4 regions of the Arthrobacter sp. LT660 genome follow, and region 4 is predicted to be linked to each of the others. Evidence: riboswitches for the same ligand, from Rfam matches in the RefSeq annotation. Region 4 holds a riboswitch; each other region holds the start of a gene.

Region 1 (5,459 bases), 1.4 Mb from region 4:
TCCTGGTCCTGCCGGATGCGCTACTTGCCGCCGACGCCCCGGGCCGCGAGGTACTCCTTGATGACCGAGTTGAACTCCTCGGCACGCTCCACCTGGGACCAGTGGCCGCACTGGCTGAAGATGTGCGCGTCCGCGGTGGGGATCACGTTGAGCAGCTCCCACGTGCGCGAGGGCGGGATGACGACGTCCTGCATGCCGTGGATGAGCAGGACCGGGATCTCCAACTTGGAGAGCACGTCGAAGTCCAGGGGGAGGGCGTCGCGGTCCCGGTCGCGGGCCGTGACGACCTCGACGAGTCGGTCGGAGGCGGTGTCGTTCAGCGCGGACTGGTAGCGCAGCGAGACGAGCTCGTCCGTGACGAGCGACTTGTCCACGACGAACTGCTCCAGCGTTCGGCGGATGCCGGCCTCGGACAGCTCGGGCTTCGCGTGGCCGGACAGCGCCGCGGTCTTCTTCGCCCCGCCGGTGCCCATGGAGACGATGCCCAGCAGTCGCTCCGGGAAGTCGATGGCGAACTGCATCGCCACCCAGCCGCCGATCGAGTTGCCCACGATCCAGGTCTTGTCGATGCCCAGCGCGTCCAGCACGCGCACGGAGTGGCGGACCCATTCCTTGATGCCGTACTCGGTGCCCGGCGCCACGATTGACTGGCCGTAGCCGATCGAGTCGATCGCGATGCAGCGGCCGAGTTCGGAGATCTCCGGGAGGTTCAGCCACCAGTTCGCGGCCGCGGTGACGCCGGTGCCGGAACCGTGCAGGAAGAGGATCGGGGTGCCCTCGCCGAGCTCGTGGTAGTGGGTGACCTCGCCGGGAGCGGTCTCGAGCCACTTGTCCTCGAGGCCGAAGAACTCGTCGGTGGTGTAGTCGGGAATCTGAACTGTGGTCATGGCGCACTCCTGTTGCTCGTCGTCGCGCAGAGGTCCTCGCGGACCCGCGGCCTGGGTGGGGCGGCCCTGCGCAAGCGCAGGGGTCCCCTCCCCATCCAGCCTAGGGACGCCAGCGCACTGAGCCACGGAGGCGTTCCGCCAGACGGCACAGTGGCAACGGGACAAAGGCCACGGCACGACGGCGGCGCGCCACCAGCGGGCACCCCGCGAGTGCTCCCGTCCCGGGTCCCGCCAGCTCGCCGGATGGGGCGTCCCGAGACGGCCGCGAGCGCGAGCGCGGTTCCCCGCACTTCCGGCTCCGCACCCTGCACGATCTTTTCCCTTTCGGCCGAATCCTCGCTGGCCTAAGCCTTGATCCACTGAGGAGCTGTGGCGGGGCCGCGCGTAATTAAAGACGAAATGCCCAGCATTTCAGGGAAAATTGGACTTGCGATAGAACAACAATCCTGAAATAGAAGGGCATCTCGCAGATGCAAGTTTCTCACAGTGCCGCCGCCGTGTCAGTTTCCTTCGACGAGCCCAACCTCATCGCTGCCGCGGGGCTGGTTCCCATCATGGAATTGGCCCGGGGCACTGGGCTGCACGATTTGGCGGACCGGCGGCTCACGGTGCCCACCGACAAGGGAGCGAACGCGGGGTTGAAGGTCGCTTCGCTGGTGGCCGGGATGGTTGCCGGCGCCGATTCGATCGACGACATGTCCCTGTTGCGCCACGGCGGGATGAACCGTGTTTTCAACGCCGCCTATGCGCCCTCGACCCTGGGATCGTTCCTGCGATCCTTCACCTTTGGACACGTCCGCCAGATCGACGCTGTCGCTTCCCTCTTCCTGGCCAACCTCGCCGACCGGGCCCCGTTGCTGGGACACCCCGGAGCATCCGACTTCGTGTTCGTCGATGTCGACGACACGATCGTGGAGGTCCACGGCTACCAGAAGCAGGGCTCCGGATACGGATATTCCGGGATCCGCGGACTGAACTCCCTGCTGGCGACCGCGTCCACGAAGGACACCGCCCCGGTGATCCTGGCCCAACGGTTGCGCAAGGGCGCGGCGAACTCCGCCCGCGGCGCCAAGCGCCTGATCGCCGACGCGTTGGCGACCGTCAAACGCGTCCAGGCCGGCCCGCCGGTGCTCTGCCGCTTCGATTCGGCCTACTACGGCCACGCACCGTTATCCGCCGCACTGGCTGGCGGAGCAGATGTCTCGGTCACCGTGCGCATGGACCCAGCGGTGAAACGGGCCATCGCCGGCATCGAGGACTCCGCGTGGAAGAGCATCGAATACACCGACGCCGTCTTCGACGAGGCCGCCGGCACGTGGATCTCCCGCGCCGAAGTCGCCGAAACACCCTTCACGGCGTTCTCCTCCCGCAGCAAAAGCGACCACGTCAACGGCCGGCTCGTCGTCCGCCGCATCCCGGAACTGAACCGGCAAGCCGGACCGGGACAGGGGACGTTGTTCGAGGCGCACCGGTTCCACGCGTTCTTCACCACCGTCGCCGACGACGTCCTGGACACGGTCGCCGCCGACAAGGTCCACCGCAAACACGCCATCATCGAACAGGTCAACGCCGACCTGAAAAACAGCGCCCTGGCCCACCTTCCCTCCGGGCACTTCGGCGCCAACGGCGCGTGGCTGGGCATCGCGGCCATGGCCTACAACCTCACCCGCACCGCAGGGATGCTCGCGGTCGGGAAATTCGGCAAGGCCAGGACCGCCACCATCCGCACCAAACTGGTCAACGTCCCGGCGCGAATCGCCGCCAGCGCCCGGAAAATCCGATTACGCCTGCCCGAAGCATGGCCCTGGCAACAAGCATGGGAGAAGCTCTTCGCCGCCGTCCACGCACCACCACAACCAGCCTAGGAAAACCATCCACCAGCCGCCCCGCGGCGCCACCCGGAAACCAACGTGGAACACCAACGGCAGCGAGGCCGGACCATCCACAACGCCCAACGTCAGGTTGCTCAAGGACTCAAGCAATCAGCCGAGTAATCACTGCGGCTCGGTGGATCAAAGCTAAGAGCCGCCGAACGTGTTCAGCATGGGTTCTGGGCAATTGCCGGATCCGGCTGACGGCTCCCATTCTGCTCCGGCACGGCCGTTTAGGCGAAGGCCGCCGCCGAAACCGCCCGCGTCGACATGTTTCGGCGAGTTGCGGTTCGTGACGAAACCCTTGAACCAACCCGCCATCCCCCGTCAGACTCGTCGGAGAATCAAGAGTTCCAACCACGGGCCCTGGCCGGTTGGACGGCAACCCTCCCGCTGTAGCGGGGTGCCCCAGGTGAGGATTCGACGCCGGCCCGGCTTGGGCGGCGTAAGTATGGCGACGTGCCTGGCATGCGCCACGACACCAAGGATCGGTCATGACCCAGACTTCCCTGCAGGATCTGAACGAGGTTCGCGCCGCGCGGCTCGACGACGCCGGAGCCTTCTGGTCCGGCAAAATCGCCGCCGACGCAGCGAACGCCCGCCTGACGTATGGCGCACGGGGGGCCGGCGAGGGTTCGGTGGCCACCCGCATCACGACCGGAGGACACGAATTCACCGTCGACGAGCCGGCCGGGCTGGCCGGCGACAACGCGGCGGCGAGCCCGGTGGAATACGCGCTCGGCGCCTTGGCCTCCTGACAGGTGGTGGTCTACAGGTTGTACGCCCATCAGCTCGGCATCCGGGTAGACGACATCACGATCGACGCCGAGGGGGACCTCGACGTGCGCGGTCTGTTCGGCGCCGACGCAACGGTCCGGCCGGGCTTTTCCGCGGTTCGCCTGCGTGTGGTCATCACCGGACCGGAATCGCAGGAGAGCTACGACGAACTGCGGCGGACCGTCGACGAACGCTGCCCGGTGCTGGACCTGTTCGCCAACCCGACGCCGGTGGAGATCGAGGTGGCCGCGAACCCGGCCTGATAGGGCAGGGGACTACGGCAGCGGGCGTCCGCGCGCGGCCGTCCAGAGGGCGTACCAGTCGTCGGAGGCCATGGCCTCGGCGACGCGTTCGGCGTCGGCGCAGGCCGCGATGCGGCCGGGGTTCGACGTCCCGACGACGGGCCGGATATTCGCGGGGTGGCGCATCAGCCAGCCCAGTACGACGGACTCCGGCGCGCAATCCAAGCGTCGCGCCAGGGCGGCGACCATGCGGGAAGCCTCCGCGTCCGCCGGTTCCGTCCCCGCGCCGTCGGCCGGCCGGCCGCTGTAGCGCCCCTGGGCCAGCGGGCCCCAGGCCTGGAGTTCGACGCCGTTGGCGGTGCAGTATTCGAGCGCGCCCCGCGGGAAGGATACGTCGGCGCCCTCCGCGTGGTTGACGAGGACGCCGGCCTCCAGCCAGCCGAGCCGGTGGAGGCTCATCTCCAACTGGTTGACGGCCAGCGGCTCGTCGAGGGCGGACTGCAGCGCAGCCATCTGCTCGGCGGACATGTTGGAGACGCCCAGCCGGCGCACCTTGCCGGCGGCCTTGAGATCGGCGTAGGCGCCAGCGATCTCGGCCGGGGTGGCCAGCGGGTCCGGCCGGTGGATGAGTAGCGTGTCCACGTGGTCCGCGCCCAGGCGCCGCAGGCTGTCCTCGACCCGGGCGGCGATGGTCGCGGCGGAGGCGTCGTAGCGTCCCGGGGTCTCGGTCGTCCCGAGGATGATGCCGCACTTGGTCTGCAGGTGGAGCCGGTCGCGGAGCTCGGGGCGTTCGGCGAGGACGCGGCCGAACACCTCCTCCGACTTCCCGTTGCGGTAGATGTCCGCGTGGTCGAACACGGTGATCCCGGCCTCCAGCGCGGCGTCGACGGCGCGGTGCGCCTCGGAAACGTCGGCGGCCTCGAGCGGGCCGGCGCCCCAACCACCGCCCAGGCCCATGCATCCAAAGATCAGGCGGGATCCGGCGTCGTGCATGCTGGTGCTCCTTCGGTAGGTGGACTCACAGCGTACGACGCCGGTGCGCGCCGGCGTCGTACGCGCTCGGGTCGGCACGTATCGGCAATCCCTCGCCGCCGTCGAATCCCACAGTGTGGAGGCGCGTTCCGAGCGCAAGCAGCACAGCGATCCGCACCCGGCCAGAGATCAATTTTCATCAGGACCCCAACAGACCTTGACAAGATTCGTCACTCAAGGTCTAGTCTCTTAGGTAGATCCAAACGGCCTCCCCCAAGGGCCAACAGGATCACGCGGCCCCGCCGTCCCCCAAGTGGCGGGCCCGCCAGCATCGGACCAGGCCAATGCCGATGCAGAACCAGTGCCCCCACCCCTAGGCAGGGCGGGGGCACTCTGTTGTTTGGACCGGCCCACGCTGTTTGGACCGGCCGACCCCCTTCAACGACGCCGACACGCCAGGCAATGCCGCGTTTTACAAAATGATTACTCCCGGGTAGTGTTCCAACAGATCCAATGCTTCCCCCAAGCCGCTTGGATCTTTCGTTCCCGCCTTCCCCCAAGTGGCGGGAACGCGTGCCAAACCCAAGAGGCGGCACATGAAAACGCCCCCGCCGATGAGACCGGCGGGGGCGTTTTCGCGCTTGAGGGGTACGGCGTCACCAGGGGGGCAGCGTCGGCAGGGGGCCGTCGGCTTCCAAATATCCGGCATG
Region 2 (5,459 bases), 970 kb from region 4:
GGTGGCGTTGAGGAAGCCGTAGGTGTTGAAGTCGAGGTTTCGGTAGAGCAGCGTGGCCCCGGCCTGCTCGGCGCCGGCCATGATCGGGTCCAGCCCGGCCCAGGCGTCCACGGAGCCGTTGTCCAGGGCCGCGCGCCCGTCCGCGTGCTGGAGGTTCTGTACGGTCACGTCGTTGATGGACAGCCCGGCCTCCTCGAGCGACTGGACCAGGAAGAAGTAGGGGTCGGTGCCCTTCGTCGCCGCGATCTGCTTGCCCTTGAGCTCGGCCACGGACTTGATGGTCGAATCCTTCGGCACCACCAGCGCGGACCACTCCGGCTGCGAGTAGAGGCTGATCACCTTGATGGGGGATCCGTTGGCGCGGGCCAGCAGGGCAGCCGATCCTGCAGTTGAACCCACCTGGATGGCGTCGGCGCGCAGGGCCTCGTTGGCCTTGTTCGACCCGGCGGACTGGAGCCAGTTGACCGTTACGCCCTGCTCCTTCAGCGTGGCCTCGAGCCAACCCTTTTCCTTGATGACCAGACTGAGCGGGTTGTAGGTGGCGAAGTCGATGTTCAGCGTCTTGGCGGCGCCGGCCGCGGCCTCCGAACCGGAGCCCTCGCCCGCGCAGGCGGTCAGGAGCGCGGCGGCGGCACCGGCGGCGCCGAGTCCGAGGAAACGGCGGCGGGAGACGGGGGACAGGGCGTGGGAAATCATGGGGTTCCTTCGGGGATGCGGTGTGGGATGCGGGTGGTGGCCGACGTCGGCCGGGGGTGTCGGTGGGTAAGCCGGTGTCAGTGTCGGTGGGAGTCGACGCCGAGGCTTTCGAGCAGGGACGAGCGCAGACGGGCCAGTTCGGCGGACGCGCGGTCGCGCGGGCGCTCGCCGGGGACCGTGAGGACCTGGGTGATGCCGGCGCCCTCCTGCCCGGGAACCCGGCCGAGGACCAGGACGCGGTCCGCGAGCTGGAGGGCCTCGTCGACGTCGTGCGTGACCAGGAGGACCGTGGCGGGGTGGGCGCGGTGGATGTCCAGGAGCAGGTCCTGCATCTTCAGCCGCGTGAGGGCATCGAGCGCGCCGAAGGGCTCGTCCAGCAGGAGCACGCCCGGACGGCGGGCCAGCGCCCGCGCCAGCGAGGCGCGCTGGGCCATGCCGCCGGAGATCTCGCGGGGGCGGTGGTCGGCGTGTCCGGACAGCTCGACGAGGTCCAGCAGTTCCGCGATCCGTTCCGCACCCTCCGCCTTGGGCGTCCCGCGCGGGAGTCCGAGCGCGACGTTCCGCCGGACGGTCTGCCACGGCAGCAGCCGCGGTTCCTGGAAGGCGACGGCGGAGCGGTCGTCGAGACCGTGGATGTCGCGTCCGTCGATGGACACCCCGCCGCTGGTCGGACGGTCGAGGCCCGCCACCGCTCGCAGGAGGGTTGATTTGCCGCAGCCGCTGGGACCGAGGATGGCCAGCACCTCGCCGGCAACGACGTCGAAATCTATGGATTCGAGGACGGCGCGGCGGGCGTCGCCGTCGCCGAACGCGCGGCCGAGGCCGGAGAACGAGACGGGCAGCGCGGAACCCGGCTGGCGGGTGGAAGTGGATGTCCGCCGGTTGTCCGGCGCGGTGGTGGTGCTCATGCTCAACTCCATCGGTCCTGGCGTTAGCACCGTCCCCGGACGGGGTGGTTGCTGCGGCGTCAACAAGCCAGATCTCTCGGCCGCTCGGGATGGTATTGAGTCAACTTAATGTCATCCCGGCGCATTCGGCAAGTTACGACGCATCCCCGAAACATTCGGCGTAATACTTCGGTGTGCGTATTTTTCGAAGAAACTTCGGCAAAGGCGTGTCCTTGCACCGAATCTTCAGGATATTTACGGGGCGCTGGATCCCGGAATCGCGCCCGGAGAGGCAGTCCGATGTTTGGCGAGCCCGCGATGGCCGGGTACAAATGAGTCAACAAACCATCCAGAGCGGCCGAGAGTCCTGGCTCCATGACGCCGCAGCAACCCCTTCCCGTCCGTCGGGAGGTAGGTGCTCACGCTAGGTCCGATGGAGTGATTCACTGTGGAGCAGTTCCCTGTCCCCGCCCGCCACCTGATCAAACTGACTCCGGGCGTGCCCGCAACCAGCCACTACGACGAGCTGGCCGACGTGTTTCGGCCCGTCTTCGAGCGCATCGCGGAGGGCGCCGCGGTGCGCGACGCCGAGCGGGTGCTGCCCTACGAGCAGGTCGGATGGCTCAACCAGCTGCGGTTCGGCGCCCTGCGCGTGCCGGAGGCGGACGGCGGCTACGGGGCATCGCTGGCGGACACCTTCCGGCTGCTCATCGAGTTGGCCGAGGCGGACTCGCAGGTGTCCCACCTGCTCCGTTCGCACGTCGGGTTCGTCGAATCCGTCCTGACGCTGGACGACGCGGAGGTCCGCAACCGCTGGTTTGCCCGCTTCGTCGGGGGACAGCTGGTCGGCAACGCGTACACCGAGCGCGGAGGCAATGAACTCGGAACGCTCAACACCCGGCTCCTGGAACACGACGGCCTGTTGCGGCTGACGGGCAAAAAGTACTACTGCACCGGCACCATCTTCGCCGATTGGGCGGCAGTCGCGGCGACGGTGCCGGGCGTCGCCGGGCGCCACATCGCCGTCGTATCGACGCAGCACTCCGGCGTGCGGATCTTCGACGATTGGGACGGCTTCGGCCAGCAGTTGACCGGCACGGGATCTACGACCTTCGACGACGTTCCGGTCGACACCCTGCTTCGGCCGGCCGAGCTCGAGGCGCACGTGGAATCGGCCGTCTTCCAGCTGGTTCTGCTCGCCGTGCTGGCCGGGATCTCGAGGGCCGCGCTGGCCGACGCCCGCGCGGCCGTCCAGGCACGGACCCGGACATTCAGCACCGGTACGGGCGTTCCCGTCCGTGAGGAGCCGCAGGTGTTGCAGCTCATCGGAGAGATGTCCTCCACGGCGTTCGCGGTCGACGCCGTGGTGCTGGCCGCCGTCGCGGAGGTCGAGTCCGTGGATGGCGAGTCGGGGCTGACGGAGGCCGAGCGGTGGGCCGTGTGCGAGCTGGCCGCCAACCGCGCGCAGACCGTGGTCCAGCCGCTGGTGCTGTCCGCGGCGTCCAAGCTCTTCGACGGTCTCGGCGCCTCGTCCACGGCGCGCGTGTGCAACCTGGACCGCCACTGGCGGAACGCGCGCACGGTCGCGACCCACAACCCGACCATCTACAAGGCGCGGATCGTCGGGGACTACGAGGTCAATGGAACCGCCCCGCGGAAGTTCGACGCCGTGGGAGACGTGGCCCAGGTGGGTTTCGCGCGTTGAGCGGTTGGTCGGTTGGCGGTGCCGCGACCGCGACCGCTCCCGCCCTCCTGCAGCCGAGACCGCCCAATATTGCCGAGACCTGCCGAAATTCCGGGAGATCTCGATATTTTCACCCGGTCTGGAGCACCTCCCACATCCCATCGCGAGGACGAGGACCGCTGGCCTCGCCTAGTCGCGGTCAGACTCCTCGCAAAAATGCGGTCCGGCTACTCGGCGCCGCACTCTCACGTAACCCGGCGTCATCTGGAGCAACATTGAACGAATGAGTCACCAAGCCGGTTCGTGTCCGTTTGTTTCGCCATATCGCCGTAATCCTTGGTCACATCGAAGATCCTGCAAGACACTTTAAACATGACCGCGGAGGTTCCGCAGTCACACGACAACCATCCAGAGCGGCTGAGAGACCTGGCTCATTGACGCCGCAGCAACCACCCCCTCGGGGCCGGTGCTCATGCCAGGACCGATGGAGATTGCCAGACTCCGCAGGTTCTTAAACGTCGGTCCGCCGACGTCCACACAGCTGCGGACAGAGCGTTCCTCGGTAACAACCGAGAGGATCCACTATGGAACCCACACCCCGTATTTCCCGTCCCGGCCGCGGCACCGTTCGCCGCGCTTCCGCACTCGTCGCACTGTTGGGAGCCGCCTCCTTGGCATTGGCGGCCTGCGGATCGGGCGCGTCCGGCAACCAGCCGTCGGCCGCCGCCGGCGAGCCGGTGCAGGGCGGAACGTTCACCTATGCCGAGGTCACTCCGATCAACAATTGGCAGACCCAGGCCGCGCGCTTCTACGAGAAGGCGAACGTCCTCAACAGCGTGCTCGACCGCCTCACCTACTTCGACGCTGAGAACGGCGAGCTGGTCGGATGGATTGCGAGCAAGTTCGAGGCCAACGCGGACAAGACCGAGTTCACATTCACCATCCGCGATGGCGTGACGTTCTCCGACGGGACGCCGCTGGACGCGCAGGCCGTGAAGGCCAACCTCGACGCCCTGGGTCTGGGGGTCGAGGCCGCCCAGGTGCAGCCGAACGTCGACTTCGCGTCCTACAAGTCCGCCGAGGTTCTTGCCGACAGCCAGGTGAAGGTCACGCTGAAGAGCCCGGACGCAAACTTCCTCCGGGCGACCTCTTCGGTGACCGCCGGACTGGTTTCCCCGGAAACTTTGAAGCTGGACAACGCGGGCCAGTCCGCAATCTCGAAGATCGTCGGCTCGGGCCCGTTTGTGTTCGAGTCCGAGAAGACGGACGAGGAGGTCGTGTTCGCCAAGCGAGCCGACTACGCGTGGGCCCCCGAGACGGCCGAGAACCAGGGTGCGGCCTATTTGGACAAGCTCGCCGTGAAGTACCTACCGGAGGTTGCCCACCGTGCCGGCGCCGTGCAGTCCGGCCAGGTGGACCTCGTCCGCGGCCTGCAGCCTGCCGATGAGGCGGCGCTGGCAGCCGGAGGAGCGCAGGTGCTTCCCGCGAAGGGCGTGGACCTAACGGCGAACATGGCCGCCGTGCGCATCGGCAGCGGCAAGCTCGCCGACGTCAAGGTGCGTCAGGCACTGCAGGTCGGCATTGACCGCCAGACCATTAAGGACACCGTGCTTTCGGATAGCTACGAGATTGCCGGGTCGGTGCTCAACCGCGCGGCGCCCGGATACGTCGACCTTTCCGCGGAACTCGCCTACGAGCCCGAGAAGTCCAAGCAGTTGCTCGACGAGGCGGGTTGGAAGGTCGGAACAGACGGCATCCGCGAAAAGGACGGCGAGAAGCTGCAGGTCACCGTCACCTCCTCCAACAACTCCGTGGTGATCAAACCCGCCTTCGAACTGATCGAGCAGCAGTGGCGCCAGATCGGCGTGAAGCTGGTCAACCGAGCAGCGGACAACACGTTCCTCGCCACGGCCATGATCGACCCCAACATCGAGTTCTTCGGCACCCGGCAGTTCGCCTACGGGGGACTCGGCCCGGTCTTCGGACCGGAGAGCAACACCCAGACGCTCAACGCGGACAAGGACCTCAACTCACTCTTCGCCGAGGAACGCGCCGCGGCCAGCGACGAGGAACATCTGGAACTCGTGGCCGAGGAACAGCGTCAACTGGTTGTCGACCAGGCACTTTCGCTGGTCTTGTGGGACGAGGTGCAGGTCTACGGGGGAGCCCCGGGCTCACACGTGGAATTCACC
Region 3 (5,459 bases), 1.7 Mb from region 4:
GAAGTGCGGCCCGGCCGGCTCGTAGCCGGCGTGGATCTGGTCTGTGGCGGAACAGCCGTGCGCGTTCGTGCTCATGGGAAGGGGCTCCTTCGTCAGGGGTGGGGGCGGTGCCCGGCCCGCCAGGGGCCGGGCACCGCGGTCTTGCTGTGCTGCGGTGCTGCTGGTGCGCTGGTGCCACCGGTCCGCTCAGGCGGTGTGGCCCTGGGCGGCCCGGTCCGCGGCGGTGCCCACGGTGGCGTCCAGTTCGGCGCGCACCGCGGCGGTGGCGTCGACCAGGTTGCGCAGCGCCGCCGTCGTCTCCTGGTATCCGCGGGTCTTGAGCCCGCAGTCCGGGTTGATCCACAGGTGGCGCGCCGGCACCGCCGTCAGCGCGGTTCGGATGAGGTCCGTGACCTCCGCCGTGGAGGGCACCCGCGGGGAGTGGATGTCGTAGACGCCCGGGCCGATCCCGCGTTCGTAGCCGTATCCGGCCAGGTCCCCGACGACCTCGAGGCGGGACCTGGCCGCCTCGATGCTGGTCACGTCGGCGTTCAGGCCGTCGATGGCGCGGATGACCTCGCCGAACTCGGAGTAGCACAGGTGCGTGTGGATCTGGGTGTCCGTGCGCACGCCCGAGGTCGCCAGGCGGAACGAATTCACCGACCAGTCGAGGTAGGCCTCCTGGTCCTCGGCGCGCAGCGGCAGCAGTTCGCGCAGGGCCGGCTCGTCGACCTGGATGATCGCGGTGCCCGCGGTCTCGAGGTCGGCGATCTCGTCGCGCAGCGCGAGCGCCACCTGGTTCGCCGTCTCGGACAGAGGCTGGTCCTCGCGGACGAAGGACCACGCGAGGATGGTCACCGGACCGGTCAGCATGCCCTTGAGCGGACGCGGGGTCAGGGACTGCGCGTACGCGGTCCACGGGACGGTGAACGCCGCCGGGCGGCTGACGTCTCCCCAGAGGATCGACGGACGGGTGCAGCGTGAACCGTAGGACTGGACCCATCCGTGCTCGGTGGTCTCGAACCCGTCGAAGTTCTCGGCGAAGTACTGGACCATGTCGTTGCGCTCGGGCTCGCCGTGGACCAGCACGTCCAGGCCGAGGTCCTCCTGGAGCCGCACCACGCGGGCGATCTCCTCGCGCAGGAAGCCCTCGTAGGCCGCATCCGTGATGGCGCCGTTGCGCTGCCCGGAGCGGGCCTTGCGGACGTCGCCGGTCTGCGGGAAGGAACCGATCGTGGTGGTCGGCAGCACCGGCAGCCCGAGCCGCTCCTGCTGCGCCGCCGCGCGGACGGCGCCGTCGGGCCGGGTGAAGTCCGCGGCCGTGAGGCTCCCGGTCCGCCGGCGGATGGCCTCCTTGCGGACGCCTTCGCCGGTGGCCCGCGCCGCGAGGGCCGCGGTGGCCGCCCCGACCTCGTCCGCGATGGCGTCCGGCCCGGTGGCGAGTCCGCGGGCCAGGGTAAGGACCTCGGTGGTCTTCTCGTCCGCGAACGCCATCCAGTCCCGCAGGTGGCCCGGGAGGTTGGTCTCGATGTCGACCTGGTGCGGGACGTGGAACAGCGACGTCGAGGTCGCGACGGACACCTTGCCGCCGCCCGCGGTCAACTTGTCCAGCGTGGACAGCGACGCGGCGAGGTCGTTGCGCCAGATGTTGTGGCCGTTCACGACGCCGGCGACCAGCGTCGCGGCGCCGCCGTTGGCGGCGCGGAAGGCATGCACCCCGGCGTCGGCCAGGAGGTCCCCGGCGACGAGGTCCGCGTGCACTGCCTGGACGCCGGCGGACGCGAGCAGTGCGAGGGCCTCACCTGGCGCGCGGCGGTTTCCGGCGGTGCCGTAGCCGGTGGTGACGAACAGGGCCGGCCCCGAGCCTGCCCGCGTTGCTGCGGCCAGCGCACGGTAGGCGCCCTCGACGACGCCGCCGGCGACGGCCAGTTCGCCGCCGCGGTCGGTGACCAGGGCCGGCTCGTCCAGCTGCACCCATTCGGCGCCGGCGTCTCCGAGCGCGCCGATGATGCCCTCGTAGGCGGCAACGGCGTCGTCCAGCCGCGACAACGGGTCGAAGCCCTCGGGTGCGCCGTCCTCGGCCTTGGCCAGCAGCAGGTAGGTCACCGGGCCGACCAGGACGGGACGGAGGGTGTTTCCGCGGCGGCTCTGCCGGGCCACGAGGCTGGTGAGGCGGTGGGCGAGCGGCGCGAACGTCGTGTCCGGGCCGATCTCCGGGACCAGGTAGTGGTAGTTCGTGTCGAACCACTTGGTCATTTCCAGCGGCGGGCGCTCGGCGTCGCCGCGGGCCAGCGTGAAGTACCCGTCGGTGTCCAGCGACCCGTCCGATTCGGCGAGGTCGGCGAAGCGCGTCGGCAAGGCGCCGAGGGCGGCGGTGGTGTCCAGCACCTGGTCGTAGAGGGCGAAGTCGGCGGGGATGGAGGAGTCCGCCGCGCCGAGTCCGAGGCCGGTCAGCCGGTCGATGGTGGCGTCCTGCAGGGCCTCGGACGCCCGGTCCAGGCCGTCGGCGTCGAGCTTGCCGGCCCAGTGGGCCTCGATGGCGCGCTTGAGTTCGCGGTTCGGTCCGATCCGGGGGTATCCGAGGATGGTGGCGGCGGGGAAGCTGTTCTGGTGGGTGGTCATGGTGGTGCTCCTTTTGCGGTGAATCGGTCGGTGGGTCGGTGTGCGTGCGCGCCGCCTAGGCGGGCACGCGTTGCGGTGCTGCCTTGGAGATCTCGAGCGCCTCGACGACTTCCAGCGAGCCCTGCGGATCGTTGAACGTGTAGAGGTGCAGGCCGGGGGCGCCGTCATCGAACGCGCCCTTGGCCAGCTCGACGGCGCTGGCGACGCCGATCCGGCGTCGTTCGCCGTCGCTGTCCGCCGTTTCGAGGCGGTGCAGCAGGTCCCTGCCCGGTTCGACGCCGGACATCGCGGCGAGGCGGGTCAGGCGCCGCACGCTGTCGAACGGGATGATGCCGGGGACGATCGGAATCCTGACCCCGGCGCGGCGCGCGGCCTCCACGAGGCCGGTGTAGTCGGAGCGCTCGAAGTAGACCTGGGTGATGGCGAAGTTGGCGCCGGAACGCTCCTTCGCCAGCAGCACCTCGACGTCGTGCTCGAACGACGGCGACTCCGGGTGCCGGCGCGGATACGCCGCCACCCCGACGGCCAGCCTGCCGCCGGCCAACGACGCCGCGTGGCGCCGCTCGACGCCGCGGATCAGCTCCACCAGCTCGCCGGCGTAGCGGAGCTCCCCGCGGTTCGCGTCCGGCTCCGCGGGGAGGTCCCCGCGCAGTGCCAGCACCCCGCGGACGCCCAGCCCGACCAGGCGGGTGACAAGGGCGTCCAGGGTGGCGCGGCTCTCCCCCACGCAGATCAGGTGCGCCAGGGGCCGCAGCGCGGTGTTGCGGACCAGGTGGCCCACGAGTTCGATGGTGGCCTCGCGGCGGGCAGGCGTCCCGCTGGAGGTGACGGACACGTAGTCGGGGTTGGTGCCGGCCAGCGCCTCGATGGTCTCGAAGACCCTGGCGGCGGCGCGTTCGTTGGCCGGCGGGTACAGCTCGTAGGACAGCGCCGGTGGGGCTGCGCCGACGTTGTGTTCGGACATGGTTCTCCTCGCATTGTCACAGCGAAGGAGTGCGGCGGCGGTCCGGTCCGGTGGCATGCCGCGGGTCCGGGTGGCGTCGCTGATGCGTCTCCATCGCTTCTGGCGGTAGCACCGTTCGCGCGGCCCCCACGGGGCCCTCGGATGGTTGCTGCGGCGTCATCGATCCAGATCTCTCGGCCGCTCTTGATGGTTGGGTTCCACTATCTAACGCAGGGCCCGGACGGCCCCGCAAGCCGTCCGTCGCGCGGCGCTTCATCATCCGGAATATGACCGGATGTGACCGGCGCCGGGCCGCCACACGCGTCACCGAGCCGCCGCACCGCGTCATGTGAAGCGATTGTGACGCGCCCGGCGGGCGGGGCGCGGGACCGGGGACGGGTGCGTCGCCGCGGAGCGCGCCTTAGCCTTGATCCACCGACGGGCTCAGGTGGGGTAGGACGTCATTAATGAGGAGATGCCCGTCTTTTCAGGGAAAATTGGACTTACCACAGAACAAGTTTCCTGAATCAGAAGGGCATCTCGCAGGTGCAAGTTTCCCACAGTCCCTCCGCCGTGTCAGTTTCCTTCGACGAGCCCAACCTCGTGTCTGCCGCGGGGCTGGTGCCGATCCTCGGATTGGCCAGGGACGCGGGCTTGCGCGAACTGGCCGACGCGCGGCTCACTGTGCCCACGGACAAGGGCGCGAACGCCGGCTTGAAGGTCACCTCGCTGGTGGCCGGGATGACCGCCGGGGCGGATTCCATCGACGACATGGCAGTGCTGCGCCACGGCGGTACCAAACGGATCTTCAGCTCCGCCTATGCTCCCTCGACTCTGGGCTCGTTCCTGCGGTCCTTTACCTTCGGACACGTCCGCCAGATCGACGCGGTTGCCTCCCGCTTCCTGGTCAACCTCGCCGACAGGGCAGCACCACTGGGAAACCCCTCGGACCCCGGCTTCGTCTTCGTCGATGTCGACGACACGATCATCGAGGTCCACGGCTACCAGAAACAGGGATCGGGCTACGGCTACTCCGGGGTGCGGGGACTGAACGCCCTCCTGGCCACCGCCTCCACGAAGGACGCCGCCCCGATCGTTTTGGCCCAACGGTTGCGCAAGGGCGCGGCGAACTCGGCCCGCGGCGCCAGGCGGCTGGTTGCCGATGCCCTGTCCACGTTGGGGCGCATCCGTGAGGGGGCCCCGGTGCTCTGCCGCTTCGATTCGGCCTACTACGGCCACGCGCCGGTATCCGCCGCCCTGGCCGCCAGGGCCGATATCTCGGTAACCGTGCGCATGGACCAGGCAGTGAAACGCGCCATCGCCGGCATCGAGGACTCCGCGTGGACAACCATCGAATACACCGACGCGGTCTTCGACGAGGACGCCGGCGCCTGGATTTCCCGCGCGGAAGTCGCCGAAACATCCTTCACCGCGTTCACCTCCCGCAAGAAGGGCGAACAAGTCACCGGACGCCTCGTCGTGCGCCGCATACCCGAGCTGAACCCGCAATCCGGAGTCGGCCAGCCGACCCTGTTCCAGGCGCATCGGTTCCACGCGTTCTTCACCACCGTCACCAACGACGTTCTGGACACAGTCGCCGCGGATGCGGCCCACCGCAAACACGCCATCATCGAACAAGTCAACGCCGACCTGAAAAACAGTGCCCTGGCACACCTTCCATCCGGGCACTTCGGGGCGAACTCCGCCTGGCTGGCGCTGGCCGTAATGGCCTACAACCTCGCCCGGACCGCGGGCGTCCTGGCCGCTGGGAAGTTCACCAAAGCCAGGACCGCAACAATCCGGGCCAAGCTCGTCAACGTCCCGGCCCGAATCGCCTCCAGTGGCCGAAGAATCCGCTTACGCCTACCCGAGGCATGGCCCTGGCAATCGGCGTGGGAACGACTCTTCACCGCAG
Region 4 (5,459 bases):
ACTTCACGCTGACGGGAGCGGACCTGACCGACGTTGCCAGCGCCGACCTGGCCGGCCGCCGTCTGGTCCTCAACATCTTCCCCAGCGTCGATACAGGCGTCTGCGCCGCCAGCGTGCGGAAGTTCAACGAGCTCGCCGGCGGACTCCAGAACGCCACCGTGGTCTGCGCCTCGGCGGACCTGCCGTTCGCGCTGGGCCGCTTCTGCGGTGCGGAGGGCCTGGAGAACGTCGTTTCAGCGTCCACCTTCCGCTCCGACTTCGCCGAGGCCTACGGCGTGAAGATGGTCAACGGCCCGCTGGCGGGACTGAACGCACGCTCGGTCGTCGTCGTCGACACCGATGGGACGGTCCTGCACTCCGAACTCGTCTCGGACATCACGGTGGAGCCGAACTACGACGCCGCCATCGCGGCGCTGAACTAACCGCGGCCCTGCAGTAGCGCTTCGAGGCAGGGTCCGTCCGGGAAAGCGGGCGGGCCCTGTGCGCTGTTCCGCCGCCCGCTACGATCGTTGGCATGGACAGCACCGGATCCCTTGCCGCCTCCGCGGCCGGCCGCCAAGCCGGCGCGCGGCCGCCGGCGTCCCGCCGCTGGATCGCGTTCGAGATCGCGCTGGTCCTCGGATTGTCCCTCGGACAGTCCGCGGTCTACGCCGCGGTCAGCCTCCTGGACAAGTTGAGCCGGGCCCCGCTGGGCGGGCAGACGACCAGCATGAACAACCCGCTGAGCGAGCGTCCCCTCTTCGACCTGACTTACCAAATGTTGGACATCGTGTTCGCCCTGGTCCCCGTGGCGCTGGTTTTCTTCCTGTTTGCCCAAGCGGGAACCAATGGGTTCCGGGCCATGGGCCTGGACTTCCGGAGGCCTTGGCGCGATCTGGGGTGGGGTTTCGGGCTGTTCGCCGTGATCGGCGCGGGAACGCTGGGCGTCTACGCCGCGGGCCGGGCGTTGGGGGCGACCACGGCCATCGTGCCGTCCGCCCTGGAACCCTACTGGTGGACCATACCGGTCCTGGTGCTGTCCGCGGTGCGCCACGGCCTCCTCGAGGAAACGGTGGCCGTCGGCTACCTCTTCGACAGGTTGCGCCGTCTGGCGTGGGGCCCGTGGGCCGTGGTGGTCGCCAGCGCGCTCCTGCGCGGAAGCTACCACCTCTACCAGGGTTTCGGCCCGTTCGTGGGGAACTTCCTGATGGGGCTGGTCTTCGGGTGGTTGTACCTCAAGTACCGCCGGGTAATGCCCCTGGTCATCGCCCACGCCTTGCTCGATACGGCCGGGTTCGTCGGCTACGCGCTGATCGGACCGGCGATCGGGCTGGGCACCTAGCTCAAGCAGTTCACCTCGGTTAAGCGGCGCGGGCCGGACAGTGGATGTCCGGCCCGCACTTCGTGTCCCGCGGTCCTGTCCGCAAGGTCCCGTCCCGCTACAGCGTGATCGATCCCTTGGGAGTCTCGAAGGTCACGGACATGATGCCCGGCGTCCCGTTGGGCGCCTGCCACTCGACGTCCACTCCCTCCAGGGGGCTCTGCTCCGGCGTTCCCAGCCATTCGCGCACCCGCTCCCTGGAGCCGGCGATGCTGATCCGGGAGATCCGCCCCACCGGCTCCAGCGCGCGAGACGGGTGCAGGTTCTCGGTTCCGTCGTCCCAGCGCAACATGTAGGGAACCTGCGGGTCCGCGATGAGTCCCTTGATGCCGATCTGCTGCCACGTCAGTTCCTGGCCGTCCGGGAACTTCCGGTTCCCGGGAACCGAGGACCGGCCGAGCCGCTCCTCGAAGGGGGCCAGGTCGTCGACGGCGACGCACCAGCCCATCCATCCTCCGCCCATTTCCGACCGCGCACGCACGGCCTGGCCGAACGGCGCCTTGTCAGAGGCCGGGTGCGCGAGCACCTCGACGACCTCCAGGTATTGGTTGTTCAGCAAGGGGAAAATGACATTCCGTGTGCCGAACCGGGGATGCACGCCGCCCTTGACGGACTCGATCCCCAGAGTGTCTTTGATGCGGTCGGCGGTGGCCGCCAACCCATCCTGTCCGCAAGCGTATGAAACGTGGTCCAACCTCATGTGCCCATGATGGCACTTTGTGAGGTGCGTCTCGACTTAGGACGTCCTTACTTGAGCCGAGGGCTGTGTCAAACCCCGTCATATTCGCCGGGCGTCGCTTGCGGGGCGCGGCGGCATCCGCGAAACTGTTCTACAGGTCATGAGTGCCAGCGCGAAACCCCGGTTTGCTGGCCGGCAACCCTCCACCCGCGGTGGGGTGCCCCGGGTGAGGACCGGGCTCGGCGCCAAGCGTGGCGCGGGGCAAGCGCGGGTCGGTTCCGGGCGGCGTCACACTCCGTGTGGCAACTCCGTTTGGTGCGGCCCCTCAGACGAAAGAGGAGCACCACAATGTCCACCAACTGGTCCTTTGAGACGCGCCAGATCCACGCGGGACAAACACCCGACGCGGCAACCGGGGCGCGCGCCCTGCCGATCTACCAGACGACGTCGTTCGTCTTCCCGAGCGCGGAGAGCGCGGCGGCGCGGTTCGCGCTACAGGAACTCGCGCCCATCTACACGCGCATCGGCAATCCCACGGCCGAGGCCGTGGAAAACCGCATCGCCGACCTCGAGGGCGGCGTCGGCGCTCTCCTCCTGGCCTCCGGCCAGGCCGCCACGACCTTCGCGATCCTGAACGTCGCCGAGTCGGGCGACCACATCGTGGCCAGCCCGAGCCTCTACGGCGGGACGCAGAACCTGTTCAAGCACACGCTGCGTCGATTGGGCATCGAGACGACGTTCGTCGAGGATCCCGACAACCTCGAACACTGGCGCGCGGCGGTCCGGCCGAACACCAAGGCCTTCTTCGGCGAGGTGGTTTCGAATCCCCGGCAGGACGTGCTGGACATCGAGGGCCTCGCCGCCGCGGCCCACGAGGCCGGCGTCCCGCTCATCGTGGACAACACGCTGGCGACTCCGTACCTGATCCGCCCCATCGAATGGGGCGCGGACATCGTTGTGCACTCGGCCACCAAGTACCTCGGCGGGCACGGAACCGCGATCGCCGGCGTGATCGTGGACTCCGGCAACTTCGACTTCGCGCGGGACCCCGAGCGGTTCCCGACGTTCAACACGCCGGACGAGTCCTACAACGGGTTGGTGTTCGCCCGCGACCTCGGCGTCGGCGGCGCCCTCGGAGCCAACCTGGCCTACATCCTGAAGGCCCGCGTCCAACTGCTGCGGGACCTCGGTTCCGCGGCGGCCCCGCTGAACGCGTTCCTGATCGCCCAGGGCCTGGAAACGCTGAGCCTGCGTATGGAGCGCCACGTCTCCAACGCGCAGAAGGTCGCCGAATGGCTTCAGGCGCGGGAGTCCGTTCGCTCCGTGGCCTTCGCCGGCCTGCCGTCGAGCCCGTGGTTCGAACGGGGGCACAAGTACGGACCGCGCGGCACCGGCGCGATCGTCGCGTTCGACCTGGAGGGCGGCGCGGAAGCGGGACAGGCCTTCGTCGACGGGCTGGAACTGCACTCCAACGTGGCCAACATCGGCGACGTCCGTTCGCTGGTCATCCACCCGGCGTCGACGACCCACGCGCAGTTGGGCGAGGCCGAGCGGGCCGCCGCCGGGGTCACTCCCGGGCTGGTGCGGTTGTCGGTCGGCTTGGAGCACGTCGATGACATCATCGCCGACCTGTTGGCCGGGTTCGACGCCGTCCGCCGGGCCGCGCCCTCGGACCTGCAGGCGGCCCGGTGACCCTCGACTTCAACGCGACGTCGGAGCGCGCCGCTCCGAACGCCGTCGGTCCGCGGACCGACGGCGTTCCGCGGACCCTGCGCACCGGCGCCTTCGATTTCGAGACGGGCGGCTGGCTGCCCGAGCTCGTCATCGGATACGAAACGTGGGGCCGGTTGAACGCCGACGCGTCCAACGCCGTCCTGCTGCAGCACGCCCTCACGGGGGACCCGCACGTCGCCCGCGGGGACTCTGACGAACCCGGCTGGTGGGACGGATTCGTCGGGCCCGGCAAGACGTTGGACACCGACCGCTACTTCGTCGTGGCCGCCAACATGGTCGGCGGTTGCAACGGGACCTCCGGGCCGTCCAGCCCGGATCCGGACGGCGCGCCCTGGGGGTCGCGCTTCCCGTTCACCACGGTCCGCGATTCCGTCCGCGCCGAGGCGCGCTTGGCCGACGCCCTCGGCGTCGCCCGCTGGCACAGCGTGATCGGGGGCTCCCTCGGAGGTGCCCGGGCGCTGGAATGGGCCGCCGAGTTCCCCGGGCGGGTCGGGGCGTGCGTGGTCATCGCCGCCGCGGCCGAGGCGAGTGCGGAACAGATCGCCTTCGCGCAGGCGCAGACCGCCGCGATCCGCCTCGACCCCCATTTCGCCGGTGGCGACTACTACGGCGGGACGGCGCCGGTCGCCGGGCTCGGGTTGGCCCGGCGCATCGCCCACATCACCTACCGCTCCGAACCGGAACTCGACGTCCGTTTCGGGCGGCGGCCGCAGCCGGGCGAGGAGCCACTCGGGTCGGCGACCATGGAACGCGGTCGCTACCAGGTCGAGAGCTACCTCGACCACCAGGCGGCGAAGCTGTCGGGGCGGTTCGACGCGAACAGCTACCTGGTGCTGACGGAGTCGCTGATGAGCCACGACGTCGGCCGTGGGCGCGGGGGAGTCGATGCGGCTCTCGCGGGGCTCGGCTCCGTCGAATTCGTCGTTGCGGCGGTCGACAGCGACCGGCTGTACTGGCCGGCGCAGTCGGAGCGGCTGGCGGCCGCGCTGCCCGGACGGCCCGCGGTCCGCTACATCTCTTCTCCGCTGGGGCACGACGGGTTCCTCACGGACATCGAGCAGCTCGACGGGGGGCTTCGCGGATCGCTGTACGGGCAACCGACGCGAAACGATTGAAGCGTCAACCTTGACTGTGGTTCAATGGAACCATGAGCGAATCGTCTTCGAACCCCGTAGTTGTCTGGTCCCGTCCCGAATCGGAGCGGGCCGGAACGCCCCTGCTGGTGGCCTTCCATGGCTATCTCTCCAACGAGGCGGACCTGATGGGGCTCGCCCCGCTGCTCCCGGAGGAGTTCACGATCGCCTCCGTGCGGGCGCCGCACGCGCTCGGCCCCGGGTTCACCTGGTTCCCGCTGATGCACGAGCCCGACTTCTCCGTGGAGAAGGTCGAGAAGTCCGTGGCCGATGTCTGGGCGTGGCTCGACACCGTCCGCGGGAACCACTCGTCGGTGACGCTGTTGGGCTTTTCCATGGGCATGGCCGTCGCCACCAGCGCGCTGCGCCACCGCCCGAGCGACGTCGCCGCCGTCGTCGGACTCTCCGGCTTCGCGGTGCCCGCCACGGGCAGCGACTTCTTTGACGACGCCGGGGTAAAGGCCGCCGGCACGCCGCTGTTCTGGGGTCGGGGCCAGGCGGACCAGGTCATCACCGAGGACAAGATCGCGTTCACCCACGACTGGGCGACCGA

What was found. Region 4 has a riboswitch for S-adenosylmethionine ahead of AC0QSG_RS01005 (bifunctional o-acetylhomoserine/o-acetylserine sulfhydrylase). Riboswitches for the same ligand answer to the same signal wherever they lie in the genome.
Region 1: linked by a shared signal. The riboswitch ahead of AC0QSG_RS10900 (OsmC family protein) and the one ahead of AC0QSG_RS01005 (bifunctional o-acetylhomoserine/o-acetylserine sulfhydrylase) in region 4 are both predicted to bind S-adenosylmethionine.
Region 2: linked by a shared signal. The riboswitch ahead of AC0QSG_RS13145 (acyl-CoA dehydrogenase family protein) and the one ahead of AC0QSG_RS01005 (bifunctional o-acetylhomoserine/o-acetylserine sulfhydrylase) in region 4 are both predicted to bind S-adenosylmethionine.
Region 3: linked by a shared signal. The riboswitch ahead of AC0QSG_RS09085 (methylenetetrahydrofolate reductase) and the one ahead of AC0QSG_RS01005 (bifunctional o-acetylhomoserine/o-acetylserine sulfhydrylase) in region 4 are both predicted to bind S-adenosylmethionine.

Annotation. Positions count from the first base shown of each region.
Region 1 is NZ_CM149651.1:2,357,041-2,362,499, forward strand. Features, by position in the region: gene AC0QSG_RS10890 (alpha/beta fold hydrolase) at 21-887, opposite strand; gene AC0QSG_RS10895 (IS1380 family transposase) at 1,358-2,752, shown strand; SAM riboswitch class IV at 3,101-3,216, shown strand; gene AC0QSG_RS10900 (OsmC family protein) at 3,253-3,516, shown strand; gene AC0QSG_RS10905 (OsmC family protein) at 3,535-3,798, shown strand; gene AC0QSG_RS10910 (aldo/keto reductase) at 3,811-4,770, opposite strand; gene AC0QSG_RS10915 (maleylpyruvate isomerase family mycothiol-dependent enzyme) at 5,406-5,459, opposite strand, start outside.
Region 2 is NZ_CM149651.1:2,814,530-2,819,988, forward strand. Features, by position in the region: gene AC0QSG_RS13135 (aliphatic sulfonate ABC transporter substrate-binding protein) at 1-696, opposite strand, end outside; gene AC0QSG_RS13140 (ABC transporter ATP-binding protein) at 774-1,604, opposite strand; SAM riboswitch class I at 1,610-1,700, opposite strand; SAM riboswitch class I at 1,926-2,023, shown strand; gene AC0QSG_RS13145 (acyl-CoA dehydrogenase family protein) at 2,032-3,288, shown strand; SAM riboswitch class I at 3,669-3,758, shown strand; gene AC0QSG_RS13150 (ABC transporter substrate-binding protein) at 3,852-5,459, shown strand, end outside.
Region 3 is NZ_CM149651.1:1,961,984-1,967,442, forward strand. Features, by position in the region: gene AC0QSG_RS09075 (O-acetylhomoserine aminocarboxypropyltransferase/cysteine synthase family protein) at 1-75, opposite strand, end outside; gene metE (5-methyltetrahydropteroyltriglutamate--homocysteine S-methyltransferase) at 187-2,601, opposite strand; gene AC0QSG_RS09085 (methylenetetrahydrofolate reductase) at 2,657-3,565, opposite strand; SAM riboswitch class I at 3,653-3,758, opposite strand; gene AC0QSG_RS09090 (IS1380 family transposase) at 4,091-5,459, shown strand, end outside.
Region 4 is NZ_CM149651.1:224,066-229,524, forward strand. Features, by position in the region: gene tpx (thiol peroxidase) at 1-422, shown strand, start outside; gene AC0QSG_RS00995 (CPBP family intramembrane glutamic endopeptidase) at 515-1,321, shown strand; gene AC0QSG_RS01000 (VOC family protein) at 1,419-2,060, opposite strand; SAM riboswitch class IV at 2,196-2,313, shown strand; gene AC0QSG_RS01005 (bifunctional o-acetylhomoserine/o-acetylserine sulfhydrylase) at 2,388-3,731, shown strand; gene metX (homoserine O-acetyltransferase MetX) at 3,809-4,888, shown strand; gene AC0QSG_RS01015 (alpha/beta hydrolase) at 4,921-5,459, shown strand, end outside.